3 regions of the Arthrobacter sp. Y3225209 genome follow, and region 1 is predicted to be linked to each of the others. Evidence: riboswitches for the same ligand, from Rfam matches in the RefSeq annotation. Region 1 holds a riboswitch; each other region holds the start of a gene.
What was found. A riboswitch is a leader RNA that binds a small molecule or an ion and turns the genes downstream of it on or off. The one in region 1 is predicted to bind S-adenosylmethionine.

Region 1 (9,471 bases):
GTGCGCCTGTTGCGTGAACGTGAGCAGGAGTTCGCTGCCGCCCTGTCCTCGGACCTGGGCAAAAACCCGCTGGAAAGCTACGTGACGGAACTGTCACTGGTCCGCGCCGAGGCAGAGCACGCGCTGAAGCACCTTGAGCAATGGACCTGCAGCCGCCGGGTTCCGGTGCCGCTCGGCCTGGCCCCCGCGTCGGCACGGACCCAGCCGCAGCCGCTGGGCGTGGTACTGATCATCGGGCCGTGGAACTATCCCGTGCAGCTGGTGCTGGCACCCCTGGTGGGCGCACTGGCTGCCGGCAACGCTGCCGTGCTCAAGCCCAGCGAACTGGCCCCGGCAACGTCCGCCATGCTGGCTGACCTGGTGCCGCACTACCTGGATTCCGACGCCGTTGCGGTGGTCCAGGGCGGCCCCGATGTGAGCACCGCTCTGCTGAAGGAACGCTTTGACTCCATCTTCTTCACCGGCGGGGAACGTGTGGGGCGCATTGTCCTGCAGGCCGCGGCCGAGCACCTGACACCGGTCACCCTGGAGCTGGGCGGCAAATCCCCTGCCGTGGTGCTGGACGGGAACTGGGCCGCCGTCGCCCGCAGGCTGGTCTTCGGCAAGCTCCTCAATGCCGGACAGACCTGCGTGGCGCCGGACTATGTGCTGGTTACGGAAGAGGGCGCGCCGGTGCTGCAGAAACACCTGGTGAAGGCCGTGGCCGAACTGTTCGGCAAGGATCCCGCCAAGAGCCGCGACTACGGCCGGATAGTCAATGAACAGCACTGGGAACGGCTGGTCGGACTCCTGGACAGCGGTACGGTGCTGACCGGCGGGCGGAGCGATCGGGACACCCGGTACCTGGAACCGACCATCCTTACGGACGTGGATCCGGAGTCACCGGTGATGCAGGAGGAAATCTTCGGGCCAATCCTGCCGGTGCTGACGGTGAAAAACCTGGCCGAAGCCATGGAATTCATCAATGCCCGTCCGGTGCCGCTCTCGGCCTACCTGTACACCGAATCGGCGGCCGCCCGCACCGAATTCGAGGAAGGCGTGCGGGCAGGCAGCATCAACCACAACGCCAGCACCGTGCAGCTGGCCGTACCCGGACTGCCCTTCGGTGGCGCCGGGGCCAGCGGTACCGGCGCGTACCACGGCAAGTACTCCTTCGACACGTTCAGCCAGCTGCGCCCGGTCTTCACCAAGGGCACCCTCCTGGACACGCTGCGCTTCGCGTACCCGCCCTACACGGGGCTGAAGAAACGGATCCTGCGCCGGCTGCTCTAAGCCCGGGGCGTTAAGCAGGGAAGGGGTGCACCCGCAGGTGCACCCCTTCCCTGTTTACGCACGCACGGCGCGGGAACAGCTAGGAAATCACGCCGTCCACAATGGCCTTGGCCTCGGCCTGCACCTGGTGCAGGTGTTCCTCGCCCTTAAAGGATTCGGCGTAGATCTTGTAGACATCTTCGGTACCGGAGGGACGCGCGGCAAACCAGGCGTTCTCAGTGGTCACCTTCAACCCGCCGATGGGTGCACCGTTGCCGGGGGCCTCGGTCAGCCGGGCAGTGATGTCCTCGCCCGCCAGGGTGGTGGCGGTGACGTCCGACGGCGAGAGTTTGGCCAGCGCCGCCTTCTGTTCCCGTGTGGCGGGGGCATCGACGCGTGCGTACTCCGGATCCCCGAACCTGCTCGTCAGCTCGCGGTAGCGCTGGGACGGGGTCTTGCCGGTGACGGCCGTCATTTCCGAGGCCAGCAGGGCCAAAAGGATGCCGTCCTTGTCCGTGCTCCAGGGGCTGCCGTCCAGGCGGAGGAAGGACGCGCCGGCGGATTCCTCGCCGCCGAAGGCCGTCTCACCGGAGAGCAGGCCGGGCACAAACCACTTGAAGCCCACCGGTACCTCCATCAGGACCCGGCCCAGGTCAGCCGTGACGCGGTCGATCATGGAGGAGGACACCAGGGTTTTACCCACCATGGCATCGCTGCTCCAGCCGGAGCGGTTGCGGTACAGGTAATCAATGGCCGTGGCGAGGTAGTGGTTGGGGTTCATCAGCCCGCCGTCGGGGGTCACAATCCCGTGCCTGTCGGCGTCGGCGTCGTTGCCGGTGGCAATGTCGTACTGGTCCGCACGGGCAATCAGGGACGCCATGGCGTAGGGGGAGGAGCAGTCCATGCGGATCTTCTCGTCCCAGTCCAGGGTCATAAACGCCCACTGCGGATCCACATTGGGATTAACCACGCTCAGGTTCAGCTGGTGCGCTTCGGCAATGGCGCCCCAGTAATCCACTGACGCACCGCCCAGGGGGTCGGCACCGATATGCAGCCCGGCACTGCGGATGGCATCCAGGTTCAGCACCGAGGGGAGGTCCTGGACGTAGTTCTGCAGGAAGTCGTAGGTCCCTACGGAGTCGGCCAGACGGGCCTCGCCCAGCGGAATGCGCTTCACGCCCTCCAGACCGGCCTCAAGCAGCTGGTTGGCACGGTCCGCCACCCAGTTGGTGATGTCCGATCCGGCAGGACCGCCCGTGGGCGGGTTGTACTTGAAACCGCCGTCTGCAGGCGGATTGTGGGACGGCGTGACCACAATGCCGTCCGCCTGGTCGGTCCGCGAAGCGTTGTACTTCAGGATGGCGTGGCTGACGGCCGGGGTGGGAGTGAAGCCGTTCCGTGCATCAATAAGCACGTTCACGCCGTTGGCGGCGAGGACTTCCAGGGCGGTGTTCTGTGCCGGCTCGGAGAGGGCATGGGTGTCCTTGCCCATAAACAGCGGCCCGGTGATGCCTGCCGAGGTGCGGTACTCCACAATCGCCTGCGTGATGGCAGCAATGTGCCGTTCATTAAAAGCACCGTTCAGGGAGGAACCCCGGTGGCCGGAGGTACCAAACGCCACCCGCTGGGCGATGTTCGATGGGTCCGGCGCGACGTCGTAATAGGCGTCCAACAGCGCGGTGAGGTCTACAAGGTCGGAAGGTTCGGCACGGTTGCCTGCACGATTAGACATACCCCTAAGCATGCCAAAGAAACACCGGGGGCGGCAGACGGGCTGCTACGCGTGTATCGCCCGCCGCCGCCGTATGCTCTTATCCACACAGCGGCGGGACCGGTGGGGAAGGCGGACAGGCATGAGCATGCAGGGCAGTGCAGCCCCCGGACGCGTCCGCGCCCGTGCCGTGCGCCGCGGCACCGTCGCGGGCGCAGTTTTCCTCAACGCGGCGTACGTCTGTGCAATGCCGGTGTTCTGGTTCTGCTGGACCCAGCGGAACGCATTTGCCCTGCCGGGCTGGGCCTCGGACACCGCCGGGATTGCCGGCGGCGTCCTGCCCGTCCTGGGTTTTGCGGCAGGATGGGCCGCCGCCGCCGTCCTGGTTGCCCGCGGTCGGCGGCAGGAGGGCTGGACGGTGTTCAATACCGTCTGCGCGCTGGGTCTCCTGTCCGCTGCCGCCGGAATGCTGACCCTGACCAGCGCCGGTCTGGACAGCTAGGGCGCGCATTTGGACAGGCTTTAAGCAACGGACTGCGGTACGCGGAGCGCTGCCCCGCGTACCGCAGTCGGACGAACCGGTGCTAGCGGTCCTTGTGTTTCGCCGTGAAATTCGCGTTATCGGCGTTCAGGCCCTGGGCCAGGTTCGAATGGACCTCGGTGCGCGGATCGGACCGGTCCTGGCTGCCGCTGCCGTCCGGCACCTCTTCGCCCAGGTTCTGCATGAGGTTGTCGGCGGCGTTCTCGATTGGATTGGTCGGCTCGGGTCCGGGATCCTTCGCGTTCGTATCAGCCATGATGCCCTCCTCTGACTTCGACTATCAGCAACCTTACAATTGCTACTTTAGTTACCAGAGACGGCTGCTGGCCAGCCGTGCACCTTCCCCGAGCGCCTCAAGCTTGGCCTGGGCAATCTGCGGATGAACCCGCCCGCCCAGGCCGCAGTCCGTGGAAGCAATAACGTTCTCCCGGCCCACCAGCCGCGCAAAGCGCTCAATCCGGTCCGCCACCAGCTCCGGGTGTTCCACCACGTTGGTGGCGTGGGAAACGACGCCGGGGATGATCACCTTGCCCGCCGGCAGCTTGGTGTCTTCCCAGACCCGCCATTCATGTTCGTGCCGCACATTGCCCGCCTCGAAGCTGTAACCCCCGGCATTGATCGTCAGCAGCGTGTCCACCAGGTGCCGGAACTCAATGTCCGTGGTGTGCGGTCCGTGCCAGGAACCCCAGCACAGGTGGAAGCGGATCCGGTCCTCCGGCAGGCCCCGCAGCGCATAGTTCAGCGCCTCCACCCGGATCTGGGTGAAGCGCAGGTAGTCCTGGACGGAGGGCTCCGGGTTGATCTGGTCCCAGTTCTCCGCAATGGACGGATCATCAATCTGGACAATCAGCCCGGCGTCGATAATCGCCTTGTACTCTTCCCGCATGGCATCCGCACACGCGTAGATGAACTCCTCCTCCGTGGCGTAGTACTCGTTGGCAATCCGGGAACAGGAACCGGGGGAGAGGGAGGCCAGGAATCCTTCCGTCAGACCTGCCGCGGCCAGGCCGGCCTTCAGATTCGCGATGTCCCCTGCCACGGCGTCGTGCCCGGTGTACTTCACCGGACCCGTGACCTTCGGGAAGATCTTCTGCGCCCCGGTGGTGATCCCCGATGACGGGTCGGTGTAGGCCGCAGCGAAGCGCTGCCGGTCGCGGCGGTCCCCGAAGCTTGTCAGGACAACGTTGCCCGGCGAGGAGCGGACGGGTTCCATCTCCCAGATGCCCGTCTCGGCCACGCTGAGACCGCTGAGCCTGGCGAAGGAATAGGACCACCAGGCGCCGTAATCCACGGCCGAGGACATGGCATGCCCGTACTCGCCGTCGTTGGGGATGTCGATGCCTGCCTGCTGCTGGCGGCGCACCAGATCCGCCACGGCGGCCTGCAGGAGTTCCGCGTAGCCCCCGGTATCCGCGGGATTCGCTTCCCGGGCGGCATTGGCGGCCAGCAGCTCCGGCGTGCGCGGCAGGGAACCGGCATGGGTGGTCAGAATACGGTCAGTGCTTTTACGCATGGGAATCCTCTGGGATTTCGTGCTCTTGCCCGCACCGGATGCCTGTAAAGGCGGAGCGGGCCGCTTCGTCATCCGAACCACCCGTGAAGCATGGGGTTGGTGCACGGCCAAGTCGGAGCTTGGCGGCCGTGTCTCCTGAAGCTGGTGCCATCCTAACCATGCCGTGCCGCCGGCACCAAGCACATGACAAAAAGCAAAAGGACGGCGGCTCCGGGAAGTCCCGGTGCCGCCGTCCATGAGGAGGCGCTGGTGCTGCAGTGCTTGCTAGCGCACGCCGCTCATCAGCTTCTTGATGGCCGGGGTCGCCGCTGCCAGGGCGATGCCCAGGACAATGGCGGTTCCGCCGCTGAACAGGAAGTAGCTGACCTCGGTCTCGGGGTTGTAGAACTGTGCCAGCCAGCCCGCGAGGGTGGTGCCCAGGGAAACCGAGAGGAAGAACAGGGCAACCATCTGGGTCCGGAAGACCTCCGGGGCCAGTTTGGTGGCCACGGACAGGCCGATCGGGGAGATGAAGAGTTCCGCGAAGGTGAACAGCAGCAGGATGCCGACCAGTGCCAGCAGCGGGGTGCTGTTGGCGCCGCCGCCGGAGAACGGGATGAAGGCGAGGAATGCCAGGCCCATGACGGCAAGGCCCAGGGCGAACTTCAGCGGCGAGGACGGCTGCCGGTCGCCCAGCTTGGTCCAGACCGCAGCGAAGACGGCTGCGAAGATGATGATGAAGATCGGGTTGATCGACTGCACCCAGCTCGGCGGCATGGTCCAGCCGAAGATGGTCCGGTTCAGGGACGTGTCGGCGTACAGCGCCACCACGGTGAACTGCTGCTGGAACAGGGCCCAGAAGGCGGCGCTGGCGATAAACAGCGGCATAAAGGAGTACACCCGGCGCCGTTCCAGCTTGTTGACCTTTTTGCTGCCCAGGATGATGACGAAGTAGGCAACCGCGGCCAGGATGGCCACAACGGCCATCACCACGGCCAGGTTGCCGGCGCTCAGGATGCCGAACACCACGGCCAGGACAATCACGACGACGGCGGCCGCCGCGTAGATCCCTACCTTGAGGTACTGCTGCCGAGGCAGCGGATTGGCCACTTCGTGGGCGGTCTCGGGCAGGTACTTGCGGGTCAGGCCGTACTGGACCAGGCCGATGGCCATGCCGATGGCGGCGAGGCCAAAGCCGTAGTGGAAGCCGAGTTCCACCTGGGCCAGGCCGGTCAGGAGGGGGCCCACCAGGGCGCCCAGGTTGATGCCCATGTAGAAGATGGAGAACCCGGCGTCACGCCGTTCATCCTTTTCTGCGTACAGGGTGCCCACCAGGGAGGTGGCATTGGCTTTGACGCCGCCGGAACCGAGGGCAATCATGATCAGGCCCGCTGCCAGCCCGGGTGTGCCCGGCAGGACGGCCAGGGCAATGTGGCCGAGCATAACGACGGCGGCAGAGTAGAAGAGCACGCGCTCGGACCCGAGGACGCGGTCCGCCAGCCAGGCAGCAAGAATGGTGGAGAGGTAGACACCGCCGCCGTAGGCGCCGACCAGAGAGGTTGCAACAGCAATATCGATGCCGAGGCCGCCGTCAGTGACCGAGTAGTACATGTAGTACAGCAGGATGCCCTGCATGCCGTAGAACGAGAATCGTTCCCACAGCTCGACACTGAAGAGATTGGCCAACATCCGGGGATGGCCGAAGAAGGTTTTACGCGCTTCTTGGACGCCTGGGTTACTGGGGGTATGGCTCACCCGTTAATGGTCCCACTCCCGAAGCGGGTGAGCGCCCCCCAATCCCGGGGAATCCGCCCGGGGCCGGGGAGGTTCTCTGCGAAGGTGTGCGAAAGCTCACCCGTTTTCGGCTCGATTTTGGCGAGATTACGTGCTTACCTCCCCCCGTTACGCCCGGATTTGGTGTCCGGACACTGATTTGCCTACAAGCGTGCCGGAATTCCCCGGCCGGGCCCGGGGTTGGCACCGGTATGGCTTCCCTGAATATCCCCGTCTCCATCCTTGACCGGGCCAACTCCCGGGAGGGAGACACCGAGGCCGAAGCACTGCAGGCGGTGGCAGAACGGGCCGAGTCGGCCGAGAAACTGGGGTTCCGCCGCTTCTGGGTGGCTGAACACCATGCCGTGGCCGGTATTGCCGGCTCGGCGCCTGCCGTCCTGATGGCAGCCCTGGCTGCCCGCACGCGAAGCATCCGCATCGGATCCGGTGGCATGATGCTGCCCAACCACCAACCGCTGGTGGTGGCGGAACAGGCCGCAACCCTCAATGCCCTCTATTCGGGCCGCATTGACCTGGGTGTGGGACGCTCGGTCGGTTTCACGTCGGCCGTTCGCCGGGCGCTGCATGCGGGGAAAGCCGAAGCCGAACAGTTCGAGGAACATCTGGCCGAATTGCTGGCCTACCTGGACGGGACAGCCGCAATTACCGCCAGGCCGCAGGACCATGGCCAGACGCCCGTATTTGTGCTGGCCACCGGTACCGGCGCCGATATAGCGGCACGGGCCGGGCTCGGGCTGGTTTTGGGCGGGCCGGCACTGTTCCGCAGCTCCCCGGAATCCGCGCTGAAACGGTACCGGAAAGGGTTCCGGCCTTCCCGCCGGTTCCCGCGGCCCTACGTGCTGGCAGCGGTGAACGTGGCGGTTGCCGCCACCGGGAGTGCCGCAACCCGCCTGCTGCTGCCCGAAGCCAATGCCCTGGCGGATTCCCGGACCCGGGGTGTGTTTCCAGCGCTGGCCGCAACCGACGGGACCGTGACGGGCCCGGAACGCCGGCAGGAACTGGTCCGCGGTTTCCTGGCGGATGCAATCTGCGGCACCCCGCCCGAGGTGCGCCACCGCCTGGCGGAGCTGCTGGACGCAACCGGCGCCGACGAGGTGCTGGCCACCGGCGGAGCCTACGACATTAGCGGCCAGCGCGAATCCGACCGGCTGCTCGCGGAGCTGGCCGCATCCTGAGCCGGCAGCACGCCGTGCCGGGAAGCGGGGTCGCGTCGTCGGATGCCTTTCGGACCGGCCCGACGTCCGCGGGCCTAATGCCCGAGCTGGGCGGCGACGGCCAGCAGATCGGCTTCCGCCCCCGGCCGGCCGATCAGCTGGATGCCCATCGGCAGCCCGTCCTGCGTGTCCAGGGCCGGAATGGAGATGGCGGGAAGCCCGCAGACATTAACCATCGAGGTGAAGGGCGAGTACCTGCACTGACGCGCGTAGTCCTCGTCTGCACCGGCGTCGGTGTACCAGCCGACCGGCCGCGGCGTCATGCCCAGGGCAGGGGTCAGGATCATGTCATAGGCGCTGTACTGGCGGATGGTGTCGGTTTCGAAGGTGCGCAGGACGTCGATGGCGGACACCAGGTCCGCGGCACTGCGGGAAAGCGCCCGTCGGCGCATGGTGGCGGCCAGCTCCGTCAATTCAGCCTCGCGGCCGGGAGCCAGCCGGGCCGTGGCCAGCGACGCCGTCCAAACCACTTCGAACGCATCCGGATACCGCTCGTCGTAATGCAGGTCCGTTTCCACCAGATCGTGACCGGCCGCAGTCAGTGCCGCCACACCGGCGTCGAGCGCCTGCAGCGCTTCGTCATCCAGGCTGATGTCCAGCCGGGATTCGAACGGTGAACGGGTGCTAACGCCAATCCGGAAGCTGCCCTCGGCACGCAGGGCAGCGGCGAGAAAAGGGTTCGCGGACGGGGCGGCACTCGTGGCGCGGTGGTTGGGTTCGCCGACCATGGCATCCAGGAGCAGGCCTGCGTCCGCAGCCGTACGGGCGATTGGGCCGGCCACGACAAACTGGCCCAGGTCCTGCTGGCCCGAACCCGACGGGATCCTTCCGCGGTTCGGCTTCAGGCCCACGAGGCCGGTGGCGGCTGCCGGAATACGCACCGATCCGCCGCCGTCGGTTCCGGGCGCGAAGGGAATCAGCCCGGCGGCCACCGCCGCGGCACTGCCGCCCGATGAGCCGCCGGGGCTGAGCCGGAGGTCCCGCGGGTTGCGGGCAGGGGGCCCCACCCGGTTCTCGCTGTAGCTGCTCAACCCGAACTCGGGAACCTGGGTTTTGCCCAGGCTGATGGCGCCTGCACGACGCAGGACCGCGGGCAGCGGCGCGTCTGCCTCGGCGACCCACGGGGTAAGGGCGGCGCTGCCCATGGTGGTGCGCACCCCCGCGACGTCGGTCAGGTCCTTATGCGCCAGCGGCATGCCGTGCAGCATCGGCAGTGTGCCGCCGCGGGCGCGCAACGTGTCAGCGGCCCGGGCCTCGGTGAGGGCAAGCTCCGGGGTTGGGGTCAGGAAGGCGCCCAGCGCCGGATTCAGCTCCTCAATGCGCCTCAGGAAGTGCGAAGTTACCTCCTCGGCACCGAGCTCCCCGGAGGCCAGGGCGTTCCGCAGGTCGACGGCGGTCAGGTCGTGGGGAGCGGGCATTGCAAACCTCCGGTGCGTGCTGATCTGGTCTTTGTTCTCTCGGACCGCGT
Region 2 (9,471 bases), on a different contig from region 1:
GACGGACCGGCTCCCGCGACAGGGAACAGCGACGGCGGGGAACCCCCGTCCTCCGGGCCGGGGGTACGGCAGTGAGCCTGCTCGAGAAACTGCTGGGCAAACCGGGCAAGGGCACAGTGGCCCCGGAACCTTACGCGGACGCCCATCCTGCGCGCAGCCGGGTCATCCGGCAGGCGGCGGCGCTGCTGCTCGAGTACCCGGACCGGGCACTGATGGACGCTCTGCCTGCCCTGCGGTCCGCGCTCGCCGAAGCCGGGGCCACCGGTTCCGAGCTGGAGGACCTGTTCAGCTGGTTCACCGACACACCGCTGCGCGAGGTGCAGGCAAGCTACGTGCAGGAGTTTGATCTTTCCAAGCGGCACAGCCTGCACCTGACCTACTGGACCGACGGCGATACCCGCCGGCGTGGGGAGGCCCTGGCCGCCTTCAAGGAGGTCTACCGCTCCCACGGCGCGCTGCCGGAGGGAAGCGAACTGCCGGACTACCTGCCGCTGGTGCTCGAATTCGCCGCCAAGGTGTCTCCGGAGGACGGCTACGAACTGCTGCAGCGTTACCGGCCCTCCGTGGAACTGCTGCGCCTGGCCCTGCGGGATGACGGGCTGCCCTATGAAGGGGTGCTGACCCTGCTCTGCACCACGCTGCCCGGGGTATCTCCGGAGGACAGGGCCGAGGTGATGCGGACGGCCGGGTACGGGCCGCCCACTGAGACGGTTGGCCTGGAGCCCTACAGTTCGCGGCTGCTGCCGGTGAGTGAAAGGAACAGCCCATGATGAGCCTGCCGCTGGATGTGCCGCCCCCCGGGAATGTGCAGGTAGGGCTGGATGACGTGATGCTGTGGGGCGTGCTGCCCTACCTGGTGCTGGCCATCCTGATCCTCGGCTCCATTTGGCGCTACCGGTATGACCAGTTCGGCTGGACCACCCGCTCTTCGCAGCTGTACGAGTCCCGGCTGCTGCGCATTGCCTCGCCGCTGTTCCATTTCGGCATCCTGGCCGTGATTGTGGGCCACTTCGTGGGTCTGGTGATCCCCAAGACCTGGATGGATGCCGCAGGGGTAAACGAGGACACGTACCATTTCTTTGCCCTCAGCGTTGGCAGCATCGCCGGGGTAGCCACCCTGGTGGGGATCGTGCTGCTGATCTACCGGCGCCGCACCACCGGTCCCGTGTTTATGGCCACCACCCGGAACGACAAGGTGATGTACATTTTCCTGCTGGCCGCCATCCTCGCCGGGCTGGCGACCACGGTCTTTTCCGTCTTCGACACGAAGATCGTGAACTACCGGGACACGGTCTCACCGTGGTTCCGCTCCATCTTCATCTTCCAGCCGGACCTCGTGGGCATGACGGCAGCCTCCATGTCCTTCAAGATCCACACGCTGACGGGTTTGGTGCTCTTTGCCCTCTGGCCGTTCACCCGGCTCGTGCATGCCTTCACCGCACCGCTGCAGTACCTGTTCCGCCCCTACATCGTGTACCGCTCGCGCGGAAAGCGGCCGGCTCCGGGTGTGGGAACGCCGCGGCGGGGCTGGGACCCGGTCGGAACCCCGGACCGGGACCGGCCCGGGGTGCCTCCGAAATGATTCCCTGACGGTACCTTCTCAGAAGCGAGGACACCATGCCGGCATCTCCGGTTACCCCGGCACCAACTCCGGACCTGAAATCAGGCCAGCTGCGAAACCTGATCGTGGCCACCATCGCCTCCACCGTCGGCTTCTGGGCCTGGACGGTGATCGGCCCGCTGTCCAGCCGGTATGCGGCGGACATGGACCTGGGTGCCGGGCAGACCTCGATTCTGGTGGCCATGCCCATCCTCGTGGGCTCGGTGGCGCGCATTCCGGTAGGCGCCCTCACGGACCGGTACGGCGGCCGGATTATGTTCACGGTCATCCTGGGCGTCACCGCTCCGCTGGTTCTGCTCACCGGCATCGTGGGCGGGATGGGCAACTTTCCCTTCCTGGTGGTTATCGCCTTTTTCCTGGGCATCGCGGGAACAGTGTTCGCCATCGGCATCCCGTTCTGCTCGGCCTGGTATGACCGCAGCCGCAAGGGTTTCGCCACCGGCGTCTTCGGAGCCGGCATGGTGGGTACCGCCGTCTCCGCCTTTTTCACTCCGCGCCTGGTCAATGCCGTCGGCTACATGGGCGCACACATCACCATCGCCGTCGTCGTGGCCGCCATGGCCGTGCTGAGCTGGCTGGTGCTGCGCGAATCGCCCGCCTGGTCCCGGCCCACCGAACCGGTGCTGCCCAAGATCACCCATGCCTTCACCCTGCGCGTGACCTGGCAGTTGTGCTTTTTGTACGGGGTGGTGTTCGGCGCGTTCGTGGCCTTCTCCAACTACCTGCCCACGTACCTGGGCAACGTGTACGACTACGACGCGACGGCGGCCGGTACCCGTACCGCGGGCTTCGCGGTGGCAGCCGTTATCGCCCGGCCCATCGGCGGCACCATCGCGGACAAGGTGGGTCCGAAACTGGTCACCCTCGCTTCCCTGGCCGGAACCGTGGTGCTGGCCGTGATCGTGGCGCTGCGGCCCGAGGAGGAACGGGTCTACGGCACCGCATTCATCCTGATGGCACTGTTCCTGGGGCTGGGGACCGGCGGGGTATTCGCCTGGGTCGGCCGCGCAGCACCGGCACAGGACGTGGGGACCATCGGCGGGATCATTGCCGCGGCCGGCGGCCTGGGCGGATATTTTCCGCCGCTGGTCATGGGCGCAACCTACGACCCGGCGAACCGAAGCTATTTTGTGGGGCTGATTTTGCTGGCAGCCTTCGCCGCCGTGGCGTTCCTGCTGACCTTTACCGTGCGCAACGGCGGCCGGGTGGATGAGCGGACGCGTACCTGAGCGGCCTGCTGCGGACCGCGTTTCGCTCCCGTGCCGGCGCAGGCGGGAGTAAGGTCACCGGCATGGGTGCAACCGAACTGATCCTGATCCGGCACGGTGAAAGCGCAGGCAACGTGGCTGCTACCCGCGCGAGCCGAGAAGGTGCCCAGCGCATCGAGATCGAATGGCGGGACCCCGACGTCCCGCTCAGCGCGGACGGGGAATCCCAGGCAGAAGCAGTGGGCCGCTGGTTCGCCGGGTTGCCTGCCGACGAACGTCCTGACGCCGTGTGGTGCTCGCCCTACCTTCGGGCCCGGCAGACCGCGGAACTGGCCGGGCTGCCCGGCATCGCCGGGCCGCTGCGCATCGATGAACGCCTTCGCGACCGGGAACTGGGCATCCTTGACCTGCTCACCTCCGCCGGCGTCGCAACCCGCTACCCGGAGGAAGCCGAACGCCGGGCCTGGCTGGGCAAGTTCGTTTACCGGCCGCCGGGCGGGGAGTCCTGGGCAGACGTTGCCCTGCGGCTGCGTTCGGTCTTCCGGGACCTGGACGAGGAAGAGGACGGCAAGCGGGTGGCCGTGGTCTGCCACGACGCGGTGATCATGCTGATCCGCTACATCTGCGAACGGTTCTCCGAGCAGGAGCTGCTGGATACGGCCGCGGCCAACAGCGTGCGCAACGGCTCCGTCACCCGCCTGGTGCGCCCGTCGGGCACCGGACCGTGGGAGGTCCACACCTTCAACAGCGTGCTGCACCTGCAGGACAGCGGAGCGCCCGTCACCGAACACGCAGGAGATGAACATGACATCCACCCGCGCTGACCTGGTTACCCCGGACCTGCTCCGCGGCTGGCAGCTCTCCACCGACACCGCCGGCAAAAAGGAACGCGGAACGGTGCTGGTGATCGGCGGGGAACGCCGCACTCCGGGTGCCGCAATGCTGACGGGCCTTGCTGCGTTGCGCGTCGGGGCCGGCCGGCTGACCATGGGACTGGCCGAGTCCGTTGCCGTGAGTGTCGCCGTCGCCGTTCCTGAAGCCGGCGTCGCGGGACTCGCTGAGTCCGGCGGCTACATCGACGGCGGTGCTGCCGGTGCGGTCCTTGCAGCAGATCTGGACTCGGCCGCTGCCGTGGTGATTGGGCCGGGCCTGGCGGACGCTGAACAGACAGCGGCGCTGCTGGTGTCCGTGGTTCCCCTGTTGGGGGAAAAGACCCAGGTGGTGCTCGATGCCTACGCGCTCGGGGTCCTGCCCGGACAGCCGGAGGTGGCCAAGGTGCTGGTTGGCCGGCTGGTGCTGACGCCGAACCGGACCGAGATCCTGCACCTGCTGGGGGAGGAGGACACTGAAGAAGAGTCTTTGGACATGGCGAACGCCTCGTTGAAGGTGGCGAGGAAATACTCGGCAGTGGTGACGGCCCAGAACCTCATCACGGCACCGGACGGTTCCAGCTGGGAAGTACCCGCTGGCAATCCCGGTTTGGGGACCTCCGGTTCGGGGGATGTCCTGGCTGGCGCGGTAGGCGGTTTCCTGGCCCGCGGGGCGACGCCGGAACAGGCGGCATGCTGGGGCACCTACCTGCACGCCGTGGCGGGGGACCGGCTCTCGGCGTCCCGCGGGCCGTTGAGTTTCCTGGCCCGGGAACTGCTTGAGGCACTGCCTCCGGTGATCGCGGAGCTGAACTAGGCAGCGGGTGCGTTTTTGAAGGCCGCCGTGCGCGCTGAACCAAGAACGGGCTGCACGGGGGCGGCACGGCCTCTTATCCTGAGGTGATGACAGCTAACGAATACCGGACCGGCCCGTCGGGGCGGGCAGCGGCACAAATCCCGTGGCTTTCCTACCGGTTCACCCGCAGCGACGGCGTCGCGGCGGGCTTTTACGTCCTGTTCCTGCTGTTGCTGAGTTTTGTGCCCATCAACATTCCCGGGCTCTCGGTGCTGATTCCGGACCCGGTGGTGGCGGCCTACGTCATCAATCTGGGTTTCTATGCGGTGGCTGGAATTCTGGCCCTTATTGCCGCCCGGCGGTATGTTGCCCGCGAGACCCGGGTCCTTGCCACCCGGCCGGTGCTGACCGCTGCCCTGATCCCGATTGGCGTGATCCTCACGATCATCGCTTCCATGGTGGGCGTGATCATCGCCGGCCAGGCCGAAACCGCCGTGAACCAGGAGGCTGTGCAGGGGCTGGTTACCGAAATGTCTCCCTGGCTGGTGGTGCCGCTGGTCGTCATCCTGGCGCCCTTCGTGGAGGAGTACATTTTCCGGCACCTGCTCATCGGCAAACTCAGCCGCTACTGGAACATCTGGGCGTGCAGCATCCTGTCGGTCCTACTCTTCGCCTCCATCCACATTGTGGGTAAGGAATCCCTGTCACTGCCGGTCCTGATGCCTTATCTGGCCACTGGTGCCGTCCTGGTCGGGTTGTACGTATGGGCAGGAAACAACTTCATGCTGTCCTACGGCGTGCATGCTGCGAAGAACCTGCTCAGCGTGGTGCTGATCTACGCCATTCCGCCGGAACTGCTGCAGCAGTAATCTCGACGCGGGAAATGCGGCCCCGCAGGAAGCCATGCCCTAGCATCGGTGGCAGGACCGGACCCGTCCCGGGGCCGGCACACAGAATCGGGGGATCGGCGTGTCAGTAGGCTCAGGAATCGGCGCAGTGTTCGTAATTTTGTATTTCCTGTTGGTGGTTGCAGTGGCCGTCCTTGTGGTCTGGGCCCTGGTACTCGTGATCATTTTCCTCCGGTTGCGGATTGCCCAGCTGCGCGGAGAGTTGCGCGGAGACACCGGAACGGTTAACTGACGCGGCCGGGGGCCCGCGGCCTGCGCCGCCGGTCCCCGGCAACCCCGTCAGCTGATGCAGAACTCGTTGCCCTCGGGATCCGCCATGACGTACCAGGAGTGCGGTCCCTGGCTTGCTTCGGTCAGGAAGGACGCGCCGCGTTCCTCCAAGGCGGCCCGGGCCGCGTCCTTATCCTGACCCTGAAGCCGGACATCCAGGTGAATGCGGTCCTTGACGGTTTTGGGCTCGGGAACCGGCTGAAACAGGACGCGCAACCGGTCCTTCCGGCCCACCTCGTCGGCAGGACAGATGGCGGCGCCGTCCCGCCAGACCCGGACACCGTTGTGCTCGATAACGTCCTCCGGGTTCGCCAAGCCCTGGTCCAGCATGGACGAAATGAAGTCCTGGTCCACGGGCTCCAGCGTCCAGCCCAGGGTCTCGGCCCACCAATCCGCCTGTTGGTGGGCATCGGTGCAGTCAACGCAGATCTGTATATTCGTCATGGCATTGAGGCTAGAACCCGAACAGCACGGCCGTCATCGGTATCCGGACAGATACAGTCCGCATATTAACCGGCCGGGAATCACGCCTGGCCGTCAATCCGCTCGGTTTCGGGAGCCCGGACCGGAGACCCGATGCAGGGCAGCACCCGCTCCGGCCGGGCCAAGTAGAAAAAAGAGCTCCGGGCATCCGAGCCGAAACCGCCGGGCACCATCAGTGTGGAGTATCGCTGGCACCACTGTGGTGTGTCGACGGCGGCGTCCAGGGCGGCGGCCACGGCGCCCACGTTGTGGAACCACATCAGCTGCTGCGTTCCGTCGATGACGAGGTGGATGAGGTCAAGCTCCGGGTCGGCTGCGACCTCGACGTCGGACCACTGATCCCACGCCTCGAGCCGGCGGCGGTGGATCCAATGGACGTTGTGGCCGGGCGCAAAACCGGAGCAGCTGCTGCTGATGGAAGAGTTGTTGAAGCCGGAGTTGTTGGAAGCGGAGTTGCTGACACTGGACGTGCTCACAGTGGGTTCCTTTTCAGGTTGTCCTTGCCTGCACCGGTTGGAGCAGGCCGCTTCGTCATCCGAACCACCCGCCGAACAGTGGGGTTGGTGTGGGGCCAGTCGGAGCTTTTATGCCCGGCGAACCGGGCGGAGGCCACATCTCGTGAAGCTAGAAACTACTGTAACCGAGGGCACCGACATTTCGACAGACACGCGTTATCAGGGTCTGGTGTGGTCGTGCGGCGTCGGGCGGCGGTGCGCCGGGCGGACCGGGACAGCGGCAACGAAAACTCCCGCTCGCAGAGCTCGCGAGAGTTATTAAAGCCGCCTTACCCGGCCCGTCCGGCACACGGCATCGCGTCTGGGCGATGGCACCCTGACTTGCCTGTCAGGCACTAGCCTCAATCACCAATTCGGCTGGCAGTCTTGAGCCTACGGGTCGTGGAAGTACCCCGTCGCGGGGTCAATGGACGAGAGGAAATCGCGAATAGCGGCCACGTGCTGTTCATGCGTGGGCGGTTCACGCCTGCCGAGGGCGTTGAATCCATAACCATTGTTGGGTCCCGAGACCCAGTCATAGAGAATCGTTCCATCCTCGTCACGCCTGCGCACTGCAAACGTCTCGCCGTCGACGGTGATTGTCCCAAGGCCCGTATAGGTACGCGTGTCCGGCGGTGCAGGGGCAAACACCCACCCCTCATCTGCGGGGTGGCGATCGCTCTCCATACGTTTGATCCTACCGAGCGGGGAGCGGTTCCTCACACCGCCCCGTTACCGCCAGCCGGCGTCCGGTGCCACCAGTTTGACGATGCTTTCGAGCAGGTGCGCGTTGTAGTCCACGCCGAGCTGGTTGGGCACGGTGATGAGCACGGTGTCTGCGGCCTGCACGGCAGCGTCAGCGGCCAGTTCGGCAGCGATCACGTCGGGTTCGCCGATGTAGCTCTTGCCGAACCGGGCGAGGCCCCCGTCGAGGTGGCCCACCTGGTCACGTCCCTCGGCCTGCGCGCGGAGACCGAAGTAATGCCGGTCCTCCCCGGTCACCAGAGGGATGACGCTGCGGCTCACGGAGACCCGCGGCGTGCCCTGGTGGCCGGCGTCGGCCCAGGCCTTGCGGTAGACCTCGATCTGCTCGGCCTGCAGCTGGTCGAACGGAACTCCGGTGTCTTCGGTCAGCAGGGTGGAACTCATCAGGTTCATGCCCTGCTCGCCGGTCCACTTGGCCGTGGCGCGGGTCCCCGAACCCCACCAGATGCGCTCAGGCAGACCGGGAGAAAGAGGATCGATGGCCATGGGGGCGGTTGTCCCGGTCATTGCCGGATCGGACTGGGCCACCCCGGCACCGGCAATGGCGGCACGGAACACCTCGGTGTGCTGGCGAGCCATGTCCGCGTCGGTGGAGTCCGGCCCCGGCACGTAACCGAAGGACTCATAGCCCCGCAGGGCAGGCTCGGGGGATCCCCGGCTGATGCCCAACTGCAGCCGTCCGCCGCTGATCAGGTCCGCCACGGCGGCATCTTCCGCCATCGAAAGCGGATTCATGTAGCGCATGTCGATCACGCCGGTGCCCAGTTCGATTTTGCTGGTCCGGGACGCCATGGCGGCAAGCGTGGGGAACGGGGCGGAGAACTGCGGCGCGAAGTGATGTACCCGCATGTACGCGCCGTCGACGCCGATTTCCTCCGCGGCTACCGCCAGCTCGATCTGCTGCAATACTGCGTCCCGGGCACTGGGCGTCCGGGACCCCAGTGCGTTCCGGTAGTGTCCGAAGGACAGGAACCCTATTCGTTTCATATCAGCCACAGCGCCGGAGCACTCTGCGGTATTCCCGGCCGTCCAGACCCGCGGCCGGGCGCCGCGAAACCACCGTAAGGAAACAGGCACAGTGCACATCACCATGGTCCCGGGTTACAACGGCTCACCACCCGACCAGTGGCAGAGCCGCTGGGAAGCGGAGCTGCCCAACGTCAGCCGTTTCGCGCCGTCGTCGTGGGATGAACCGGAGCTGGAGGACTGGATGGCGGCGCTGGACCGGGCCGCCGGAGAGCAGCACGGGGAGACCGTGCTCGTGGCGCACAGCCTGGGCTGCCTGGCTGCCGCGGAATGGCTGCTGCGAAATCCCGGTGGCGCCCGCGGCGTATTCCTCGTCAGCCCGCCTGATCCTGCCGCCGCATCCTTCCCGGCACCGGCCGGAACCTTCCGTAATCCGCGGCTGCAGGAGTTGCCCGTTCCGGCCCTGCTCGTGGCCAGCGAAAGTGATCCGTACTGTGCGTTGCCGGCAGCAGAAGCGATGGCCGCGGCATGGCGGGTTCCCGTGATCTGCGCGGGGGAGCTGGCCCACATCAATGAGAAAAGCGGCGTCGGCTACTGGGAGCAGGGCAGGGATTTACTTACCGCCTTCCTCGCAGGGCTGGGGGAACGGGCTCCGCTCGGATAAGAATGGGCTCATGCAACTTCCGGTGATGCCTCCCATTGCGCCCATGCTGGCCAAAGCGGTCAGTTCCCTCCCTGAGGGGGACTATCTTTACGAGCCCAAGTGGGACGGGTTCCGTTCCATCATTTTCCGGGACGGGGACGACGTCGAAATCGGGTCCCGGAACGAAAAGCCCATGACGCGCTATTTCCCCGAACTCGTGGAAGCCCTTAAGGCCAACCTCCCGGAGCGCTGCGTGGTGGACGGCGAAATTGTCATGGTGGCACCGGACGGCAAACGGCTGGACTTTGAACTGCTGCAGCAGCGTATTCATCCTGCGGCCAGCCGGGTGAAACTGCTCGCGGAAGAAACGCCGGCCCGGTTCGTGGCGTTCGATCTGCTGTCCCTGGGGGATACCGACTACACGGACAAGCCGTTCGCCGAACGGCGC
Region 3 (9,471 bases), on a different contig from region 1:
ACGTCCGCGCGGGAGGGCCGCACTGATCACCACCATCACCACAAGCCCGACGATAAAGCTGATGAGCGCGGCGCCAAGGCCGTCGCCCAGGCGTTCGCCCAGGGCACCGTTGACACGGGCCTGGGAGGGAATGGCGACGCCGGCAAGCAGGGACAGGGGCAGACCGATCAGCGGGGACATCCGCACAGCATTTGGCACCCGACCACCCTACCGTTGCCTCCCGCCGTCCCCGGCGCCGCCATGCCGCAGCCGGCGCATCGGCGCCGGGCGGCAGGGGTGCTGCGCCGGGCGGCAGCCGAAGTCGGGCAGAATGGAGGCATGAGTTCTACCGAGGCCCAAGACCTGCCCATCCGTGACGACATGATCCGCCTGGGCCAACTGCTCAAGCTCGCCAATCTGGCAGAGGACGGCATCCATGCCAAACAGCTCATCGAGGACGGGCTGGTGAAGGTAAACGGCGAGATCGAAGAGCGCCGCGGCCGCCAGCTGCACGCCGGCGACGAAGTTTCCGTGAACGGCGAGACGGTCCGGATTACCCGCGAAGGCTGATGTCCCGCCCCGGCGGCCCGGTCAGGCTTTCTGCGCGCCGCGCAGCACCGTGTGCGCCAGGAACTCCTTCACATGGCCCAGTTCCTGCATGTTGATGCCGTGGCCCATGTTTGAGTAAAGAATCTTGGTCAGAGCCGTGTGCCCGTTGAGCCAGGCATGCGTGTATTCGATCCGCTGCGGATCGATAACCGGGTCAGCCTGGTCCCGGCCCCAGAAAAACGGCACCTTGTGCTGCGCCAGCTCCTCGTCACGGAAGAACGGGTTCTCCTCGGCGGGCACCACAAAACCGGAGAGGCCGACGACGGTGGCGAAATCCTGCGGGCGGTGCCGCAGCAGGGTGGTGGCTACGGCCATGCCCATGGAAAATCCGAGCAGGCTCACACTGGAATGGGTGCCGCTGACGCCGTCGAGCCAGGCCGAGACATCGGTCACGGAGTCCACCACGGATTCCACACTGTAGTCGGCGTCGCTCATCAGCGGGAACCAGGTGTATCCCGGCCCCATGGCCTGCGGAGCGCGCACCGATGCGATGGTGAAGTCCTCCGGCAGATAGTCCGCCAGCCCCATAAGGTCCTCCTCATTGGCCAGATACCCGTGGAACAGCACAAGGAGCGGCGTGCCGGCGCGTTCGGCTTCGGGCTTGGACCAGAGGACTACGGGATTCGGTTCAGTCATTTCCTTATTCTGGCACTTTTGATCCCCGCGGCCGGAATGCGCAACCTACGGTCGCGTAGCCCGGACCCCGTTTGCGAGTATTGACCGGTGAGTACAAATTCGACACCGCATACCCCGGACATCCAGGCTGAATCTGCCACACCGGAGGTCCCGCCTCATCCTTGGAGCCGGTTCGTGGCACTCGGAGATTCCTTCACAGAGGGCATTGGGGATCCGAATCCTGACAGCCCCGGAGGAAACCGCGGCTGGGCGGACCGTGTAGCCGAGGAACTCGCGGCCGGACACCCGGACTTCGCTTACGCCAATCTCGCCATCCGCGGCCGGCTGCTTAACCAGATCATTGACGAGCAGCTGGAACCTGCGCTGTCCCTGAAACCGGACCTCATCACCATCTGCGCCGGCGGCAACGACGTGATCCGGCCCGGAGGGGATCCGGACAAGCTCGCCGAACGCATGGACGGCGCCATCGCCAGGCTGCGCCGCACTGGGGCCACCGTGGTGCTGTTCACCGGCCCGGATTTGGGCAGCACGCCGGTTATCGGCAGCGTGCGTGGAAGAGTCGCCATCTACAACGAGAACCTGCGGACCGTGGCTGCACGGCATGATGCGGTAATCGCTGACATGTGGGCACTCCGTGAGCTGAGCGACGCACAAATGTGGGCGCCGGACCGGCTGCACTTCTCACCGCTGGGACACCACACCATCGCCGCGATGGTCCTGGATACACTCAATGTCCCGCATACGCTCGAACCGCTGGAGAACAAGCCGCTGCCGCCCAAGAACTGGCGGACCGCCCGCTCCGAAGACCTGGTCTGGGCCCGGGAATTCCTGTTCCCGTGGGTGGTCCGCCGGGTACGGCATAAGTCTTCCGGTGACGGCATCTCCGCCAAGCGGCCGGACGCGGCGCCCATGTTCGGTGCCCCCATGCCCCTGGGCTCCGACACGGAAGACTAGTCCTGCGGTGCCGGGTCCTGCCGACGCGTACTGCGGGCGGACCCGGGCCGCCGTCCCAGCCGGAACCCGCCCCAGAAGGCGGCGGCAACCAGGCCTGTGCCAATCAGCAGATAGCCCAGCTGCATTCTGCCGGTGAGCACCAGCAGGCTTCCGGGTCCCACGCCTGTTGCCCGCGTTCCTTCCTGCAGCGGAGCGTAGGAGAACCAGCCGAAGGACTCCGTTGTCCCGGTCGCGGCCAGCACTGCTCCGGTCAGCACCAGCACACCGGCCACCAGCGGAAGCGCGGATGCCCTGAGGATCCGCGCTGCCCGGTCCGGACGGCGGTTGGAGGCATCCGCTGTTTCACTCATGGCGCCAAGGCTAACCTGCCCGCGCCTGATTCACGTCTACTTCTCCGCCTGCTCAATCAGGTTGGCCAGGTGAAACGCCCAGCCTTCGCGGTGCGCCTCGGAAAGTTCCGGGCCGGATTTCAGCCCGGAGAACCCGCTTTCGGTGACGGCGACATCCGTCGCGCCCCCGCTGCCCCCGCCGTCGTCGGCCGGGATCAGTTCAAAACTCACCACGGTGTGGGCCTCCCAGTCCGGGGCCGTCCACCGGAAGGAGAGCAGTTTCTCCGGGGCTACGGCCAGGACCGTTCCGCGTGAAATGTGTTCCACTCCGTCCTCCATCCAGCGCTCCTGCAGCGGGGCGCCGGGGTGGGGTGCGAAGTCCATGTCCGGCCACCAGGCGGCGCGGTTGTCCACCAGCGTGTGCCAGAGCACCTGCGGTGAGCACCGGGCACGTCCGGAAAGGTGGATGCGGTCTGTCATGGGAAGAGTTTTCGCCGGGACAGGACCCGTTGGCAAGGGAGGAATTCCGGTACCGTGCGTCCGCGGCAGGGATTGCCTCCGGCGGTGCCGGGCGTTCCACCGTTCCGCTAGGCGAAGAAGGCTGCCTGCAGCGGGCCGGCGATCTCCCGCACGTTGGTGAGGAAACCGTCGTGCCCTATCGGGGCGCGGATCAAATGCACCTGTGTGCCGCGCGGCAGTGCCGCAGCGAGGTCGGCCGATTGCTGCGGAAAGTAGAGGCGGTCTGATTCCACGGCAGCCACAAAGAATTCCGCCGTCGTCCGCGCCAGGGCCTGGCGCAGCGAGCCGCGCCCGCGGGCGACGTCGTGCCCCATCAACGCTTCGGTCAGGACCAGGTAGGTGTTGGCGTCGAAACGGCCGGCCAGCTTGCCGGCCTGGTGGTCGAGGTAGCTTTCGACGGCGTATCGGCCCCGTTCAGCGGGCAAAACGGCGCCGAAGGGGTTCTCGTCCTCCTGCGGGCTGCGCCCGAACCGGTATTCGAGCTCCGGTTCGGACCGGTAGGTAATGTGGGCGATCCGCCGGGCCAGGCCGAGGCCTGCCAGGGGCGGGTTCCCGTTGTAGTAATCGCCGCCGCTGAAGTCCGGGTCCAGCCGGATGGCGGCAATCTGCGCCTGCGCAAAGGCGATCTGTTCGGCGGTGCTGGCCGGGGTTGCCGCGATCACGGCACAGCGCTGCACCCGGTCCGGTTCCGTGGCCGCCCATTCCAGCGCCCGCGCCCCGCCCAGGGAGCCGCCCAGCACGGCATGCCAACGGGCTATGCCAAGGCGGTCCGCCAGCCGTGCCTCGGCCCGCACGGCGTCGCGGATGGTAACCAGCGGGAACCGTGAGCCCCACGGCAGGCCCTGCGGGTCCAGCGAGGACGGGCCGGTGGAACCGTAGCAGCCGCCGATCATATTCGCCGCGACCACGTAGAACCGATTGGTGTCCACGGGCCGGCCCGGCCCCACCAGCTCATCCCACCAGCCGGGCTCATCCGTGTGCCCGCGGGCCACATGGGTGCTTCCGGTGAGGGCGTGGGCCACAAACACGGCGTTGCTCGCGTCCGCGTTCAGCTGGCCCCACGTCTCATACCCGAGGACGACGTCGGGCAGGTATCCGCCGGTTTCCAGTTCAAGTCCGCCGATCGAGGCGAACCGCAGCACCCCGTCCACGGCGGTGGCGGGGTGCTGCGGTGCAGAATGCCGAATAGTCACGGTGCCCCGTTACGCGCCCTTGGCGGCCCGGAAGCCGGCCTCGAGATCCGCGAGGATGTCGTCAATGTGCTCGATGCCCACGGAGAGCCGCACGAGCCCGGGGCTGACTCCGGCGGCGAGCTGCGCCTCGGCTCCCAGCTGGCTGTGCGTGGTGGAGGCCGGATGGATGACCAGCGAGCGCACGTCACCCACGTTGGCCACATGGGAGTGCAGTTCCAAACCATCCACGAACCGCTTGCCTGCTTCCACTCCCCCGGCAATCTCGAAGGACACAATGGCCCCCGTTCCGCGCGGGCCGTACTTGCGTCCGCGTTCGAACCACGGGCTCGACTCCAGGCCCGCGTACGCAACGGACAGGACGTCGTCGTGCGCCTCCAGCCAGTTGGCAACCTCGACGGCGTTGGCCACGTGCCGCTCCACCCGCAGGCTGAGGGTTTCCAGGCCCTGGGCAATAAGGAACGCGTTGAACGGTGAGACCGCCGAGCCGAGATCGCGCAGCAGCTGCACACGTGCCTTGAGGATGAAGGCCAGGTTGGCGCCAAGCGGGCTCCCGACCCCCAGGTCCCGGGCGTAGACCAGCCCGTTGTAGCTCTCATCCGGTGTGTTGAAGCCGGGGAACTTCTCCGGGTCCGCCGCGAAGTCGAAGTTCCCCGAATCCACGATGACGCCGGCGATGGAGGTGCCGTGCCCGCCGAGGTACTTGGTGGCCGAGTGCACCACAATGTCCGCACCCCATTCAATGGGGCGGATGAGGTACGGCGTGGCGAGCGTGTTGTCCACGATCAGCGGCACTCCGGCCTGGTGTGCCACGGCGCTGATGCCTTCAAGGTCCAGTACGTCCTGGCGCGGGTTGGACACCACCTCGCCGAAGAACGCCTTGGTGTTGGGCTGCACCGCGGTGCGCCACTGCTCCAGGTCATCCGGGTCCTGCACAAAGGTGGTCTCGATGCCGAACTTCTTCAGCGTGTGCTTTAACAGGTTGTACGTGCCGCCGTACAGGCTGGGGCTGGCCACAATGTGGTCACCGGCCTGGGCCACGTTCAGCAGGGCGAAGGTTTCCGCGGCCTGTCCCGAGGCCAGCAGCAGTGCGCCGACCCCGCCTTCCAGGGACGCGATCCGGTTCTCTACCGCTTCCTGGGTGGGGTTTCCGATCCGGGTGTAGATGGGTTCAAGATCGGCCAGGGCAAACCGGTTTGCGGCTGCCTCGGCGCTGGGAAAGACGAAGGACGATGTCTGGTAGATGGGCAGGGCGCGGGCGCCGGTGACGGCGTCGGGCTCCTGTCCTACGTGGATCTGACGGGTTTCAAAAGACCAATCTGCACTCATGATGCTCCCTCATGCCAGGGGCCGCACACTACCTTCGCGGGAACATCCGGGTACGCCGGATGTCCGGTGGGGTTTGTGGGACCCGCGCTTGCCGGACGCCCTTTTGGCGTGCGGCCAGGTCTTCACCCGGGGCACCCCACCGCGGTTGGAGGGTTGCCGGCCAGCAAGCCGGGGCTATCTGCTGGCACTCATGACCTGCACCCATAAAAACTGATCCGCTGAGGATGCGCAACCTTCATGACTTTTCGTGAAAAAATAACCGGCCCCGTGTATAGATTTCGTGTCCTGAGGCAACTGGATTTCTTCTTAGGCTTCCCTTAGTCGAGACGGGCATCACAACGTGCCACAATGAGCCGCATGCGCTTGGACCATGTTTCTTATGCCTGTGAATCCGACGGTCTTTTGGCCACCACCGAGAGGATTGCTGCTGCTCTCGGAGCCGACTTCGTAAAGGGTGGCGTCCACCCCCGATTCGGTACCCGCAATATGATCCTGCCCCTGGCCAACAACCAATATGTGGAAGTTGTCGAGGTGCTCAACCACCCTGCCTCGGACAAGGCGCCCTTCGGGCAGGCCGTCCGCCAGCGCTCCGAATGCGGAGGCGGCTGGATGGGGTGGTGCGTCGCAGTTGATGACCTCTCGCCCTTCGAAGAACGCCTGGGCCGCCCGTCAGTGCCGGGCAACCGAAAATTCCCTGATGGCCAGGAACTCACCTGGCGCCAGATCGGCATCAACGGCCTGATCGCGGATCCCCAGGTGCCCTACCTGCTGCGATGGGATGACGGCACCGAGGCACTGCACCCCTCCAATGCCCTTCCCGGGATGCCCGGTTCGGTGAAACTGAATTCGCTGACCATCGCCGGGTCGGCTGCCCGGGTCACTGACTGGCTGGGCCACCCGGTGGAGGCACCGCTGGAGGGCGTTGCCGTCACCTGGATCGCTCCGGCCGGCACGCCCGGCATCATGTCGGTCACCTTCGACACCGCCAACGGCCGGGTGGAGATCTAGCTCCGGGGTTTTGCTGCCGGTTTGGGGTTTTCCTGCCGGTCTGAGAATTCCCTCCGCTGCAAAGTGGCAGGAATTTCCCAAACCGGTAGATTCTCTCTCCGAGCCGCAGGTTTTCCACATTTGAGCCTGGTTCGCTCGCATCTACGCCACCGCCCTTCCACCCTGAAGGCGTGAATCCCGAGCTCATCTTCGCGGCTGACGCCGATTCCTTCGGCTCAGGCCGCCGTTCCCTTGCCCTGCAGTGCCGGGCGGGGCAACTGGTGCGGCTTCGTGCCGGGATCTATATCGACGTCGAGGTATGGCGACAGCTCCGTGCCTGGGAAAAAGAGCGGGTACGTATCCAGGCGGCATCACAACAAGTGCCCGGGCAACGCGTCCTCGTCCAGCAGTCCGCCGCCGTCATTTGGGGGCTACCGGTGATCGATTCACCACCTGAGGTACTACTGCTGGCTTCCCCGTCCTCCCACGGCCGGCGCCGGGGCGGTCTCCACTGGACGGAACGCAAGCTGCTGGAACCGCTCGATGTTGTTGAGGGAATGTCGCTGACCTCCCGTGCACAGACCGCTCTGGACATGGCCGCGTATCTGGCTTTCGAGCACTCGGTTCCGGCTATGGACAGTGTCCTGCGCCCGGACCTGGTGCACGGCCGCCCAGCCACGAACAAAGACGAGCTGGAAAAACTGGCTCGGAATCTGCCCGACATGGCCAAACAGACGAGGGCCCGGCGCGTAATCGACTTTGCCGACCCCCGGTCCGAGTCCCCAGGGGAATCGTATTCACGTGCAGTTCTGCACCGCCATGGTTTTCCGGTTCCGGAGCTTCAGTATGAATTTCTTACTTCAATGGGTCACTTCCGAACAGATTTTTATTGGAAGGACCAGCGGGTGGTCGGAGAATTCGACGGTGCAGTGAAGTACGGTGCCAACGGATCCGTACTCCCTCCGTCGTGGGACACGCTGATGCGGGAAAAACGTCGCGAAGACGCCATCCGTGCAACCGGGGTCGATTTTGTCCGCTGGTCCTGGCGCGATATCCGCATGCCGGCGCAGCACCCGGAGAGCCTGGTCCACCGGCTGATCCAAGCTGGCCTGTCTCCAACCCGCCGCCAGCGCTGAACTCTCTGCCGGTTGGGAATTCCCTGCCGTTTTGGGAATTCCCTCCGCCGCAAACTGGCAGGGATTTCCCAAACCGGTCGATTTATCCCAAACGGACCGGAACCAGCGTTTACCCACCCGCAGCACGGATCAGCCGGGCATTAACCTCCCGCAGCGTCCCGGCGTCGATCTTCAGCACCGCCCGGTCATAGGTGAGCAGCCCATTGACCTCGTCCTCGACGTCGGTGAGCTGGGTATAGACCGTGGCCGCGAGGCCGCGCGCCACCGCCGGTTCGATCTGCCGGGTATGCAGCCGGCGGTAAGCGCGCTGCAGCGCCTGCCTGGTCCGGAAGCTCCGATAGCCGAACTCCTTGGTATTGAACGTATGTCCGGGGATGCGCAGGCTGTAGCCGCCGTATTCGGAGAGGACAACGGCGCGGCTGCCGCGCAGCCAGGCTTTCCGCAGCCGGAACGGCAGGAAATAGACGTGCAGGCTTTTCATGTCGCCGCCGCCCTGGTCATGCCAGCCGCTGGCATGGTCGATACTGCGGGTCGGATCCAGCCGGCGCAGCTGCGCGGTGACCGCGTTGGCGTCGAACTGGCCCCAGGCTTCATTGAAGGGCACCCAGACGGCCAGGCTGACAGTGTTGCGGAGCAGCTCCACCGTGCCGTGCATCTCCGCCAGGAACTCGGCCCGGCCGGCTTCCTCATCACGGCCGAAGGCAAGATACGCGTTATCCCGCCGGTGCGTCCCTGCCACGGCAGGAGCGGTGACCACCGAATGCCGGTACGTGGTCCCGCCGTTGACCAGATCCTGCCAGACCAGCATTCCCAGCCGGTCGCAGTGGTAGTACCAGCGCAACGGTTCAATCTTGATGTGTTTGCGCAGCATGGTGAAGCCCAGGTCGCGTGCCCGTTCAATATCGGAAGCCAGCGCGGCGTCCGACGGCGCGGTGTACAGCCCGTCCGGCCAGTAACCCTGGTCCAGCAGCCCGGCGTGGAAGTAGGGGCGGCCGTTGAGCAGCAACCGCAGCCGCCCTGCGGCGTCAGGACCCATGCCGAAGGTCCGCAGCCCGGTGTAGCTCTGTACCCGGTCCACTTCGCGCCCGCCGTCGAGCAGCCGCACCTGAACGTCATAAAGAAACGGGTCCTCCGGCGTCCACACGTGCGGATGGGGAATGGCAAGGCGCAGTGGAACACCGGGGACGACGACGGCGCGCGCCACGGTCTGTCCGGCCGCGGAGACGGTGATCTCGGCGCTTAGGTCCGCTCCGCGGGCCGGGGTTCCGGCTTCGGAGGGCCCGACCACTCCGGCACGGCTCAGGTCCGCTCCGCCGGCCGGGGTACCGGCTTCGGAGGGCACGGCCACTCCGGCACTGCTCAGGTCCGCTCCGCCGGCCGGGGTTCCGGTGGAATCCGCCCCGGCCGCGCTGGCCTGGTTGCCGCTGCCATGCCCGGTGCTGGCAGTGCCTGCCGTACCGGCATCGCTGACCTGCACGGTAACCGTCACCGAGTCCAGATCCGGCACCAGGGCCAATCCCCCGATGGATATTCCGGGCACCGATTCGAGCCACACGGTCTGCCAGATGCCGGACTGCGCCGTGTACCAGATACCGCCCCGGTCCAGCTTTTGCTTGCCGCGGCTGTGGTAGCCGGTGTCGCTGATGTCCCGCACCCGGACCACGAGCTCCTGCTCTGCGCCGGGTTGCCCGGCCAGCGCCTTGGTGACGTCCAGGCTGAACGGCAGGTAGCCGCCGTCGTGCCCGCCCACCGGAACGCCGTTGACCGTGACGGTGCAGCTCTGGTCCACGGCACCGAAGTGCA

Region 2: another riboswitch for S-adenosylmethionine. It lies ahead of AC5RVB_RS14005 (hypothetical protein); the one in region 1 lies ahead of AC5RVB_RS02630 (cobalamin-independent methionine synthase II family protein).
Region 3: another riboswitch for S-adenosylmethionine. It lies ahead of AC5RVB_RS07315 (bifunctional o-acetylhomoserine/o-acetylserine sulfhydrylase); the one in region 1 lies ahead of AC5RVB_RS02630 (cobalamin-independent methionine synthase II family protein).

The regions. Positions count from the first base shown of each region.
Region 1 covers NZ_JBNHFW010000002.1:238,293-247,763, forward strand. The annotation lists gene AC5RVB_RS02610 (aldehyde dehydrogenase family protein) at 1-1,272, shown strand, start outside; gene pgm (phosphoglucomutase (alpha-D-glucose-1,6-bisphosphate-dependent)) at 1,352-2,983, opposite strand; gene AC5RVB_RS02620 (hypothetical protein) at 3,105-3,464, shown strand; gene AC5RVB_RS02625 (hypothetical protein) at 3,547-3,759, opposite strand; gene AC5RVB_RS02630 (cobalamin-independent methionine synthase II family protein) at 3,811-5,016, opposite strand; SAM riboswitch class IV at 5,033-5,157, opposite strand; gene AC5RVB_RS02635 (peptide MFS transporter) at 5,281-6,684, opposite strand; gene AC5RVB_RS02640 (MsnO8 family LLM class oxidoreductase) at 6,981-7,964, shown strand; gene AC5RVB_RS02645 (amidase) at 8,039-9,421, opposite strand.
Region 2 covers NZ_JBNHFW010000028.1:33,553-43,023, forward strand. The annotation lists gene narH (nitrate reductase subunit beta) at 1-75, shown strand, start outside; gene narJ (nitrate reductase molybdenum cofactor assembly chaperone) at 72-770, shown strand; gene narI (respiratory nitrate reductase subunit gamma) at 767-1,582, shown strand; gene AC5RVB_RS13975 (MFS transporter) at 1,618-2,850, shown strand; gene AC5RVB_RS13980 (histidine phosphatase family protein) at 2,913-3,653, shown strand; gene AC5RVB_RS13985 (NAD(P)H-hydrate dehydratase) at 3,634-4,515, shown strand; gene AC5RVB_RS13990 (CPBP family intramembrane glutamic endopeptidase) at 4,602-5,363, shown strand; gene AC5RVB_RS13995 (hypothetical protein) at 5,464-5,634, shown strand; gene AC5RVB_RS14000 (VOC family protein) at 5,682-6,116, opposite strand; gene AC5RVB_RS14005 (hypothetical protein) at 6,197-6,631, opposite strand; SAM riboswitch class IV at 6,647-6,779, opposite strand; gene AC5RVB_RS14010 (hypothetical protein) at 7,043-7,336, opposite strand; gene AC5RVB_RS14015 (LLM class flavin-dependent oxidoreductase) at 7,382-8,401, opposite strand; gene AC5RVB_RS14020 (RBBP9/YdeN family alpha/beta hydrolase) at 8,493-9,044, shown strand; gene AC5RVB_RS14025 (ATP-dependent DNA ligase) at 9,055-9,471, shown strand, end outside.
Region 3 covers NZ_JBNHFW010000009.1:89,094-98,564, forward strand. The annotation lists gene AC5RVB_RS07280 (DMT family transporter) at 1-198, opposite strand, end outside; gene AC5RVB_RS07285 (RNA-binding S4 domain-containing protein) at 319-549, shown strand; gene AC5RVB_RS07290 (alpha/beta hydrolase) at 571-1,224, opposite strand; gene AC5RVB_RS07295 (SGNH/GDSL hydrolase family protein) at 1,345-2,178, shown strand; gene AC5RVB_RS07300 (hypothetical protein) at 2,175-2,528, opposite strand; gene AC5RVB_RS07305 (SRPBCC family protein) at 2,565-2,987, opposite strand; gene metX (homoserine O-acetyltransferase MetX) at 3,095-4,219, opposite strand; gene AC5RVB_RS07315 (bifunctional o-acetylhomoserine/o-acetylserine sulfhydrylase) at 4,229-5,545, opposite strand; SAM riboswitch class IV at 5,625-5,741, opposite strand; gene AC5RVB_RS07320 (VOC family protein) at 5,903-6,553, shown strand; gene AC5RVB_RS07325 (hypothetical protein) at 6,724-7,668, shown strand; gene AC5RVB_RS07330 (glycoside hydrolase family 2 protein) at 7,778-9,471, opposite strand, start outside.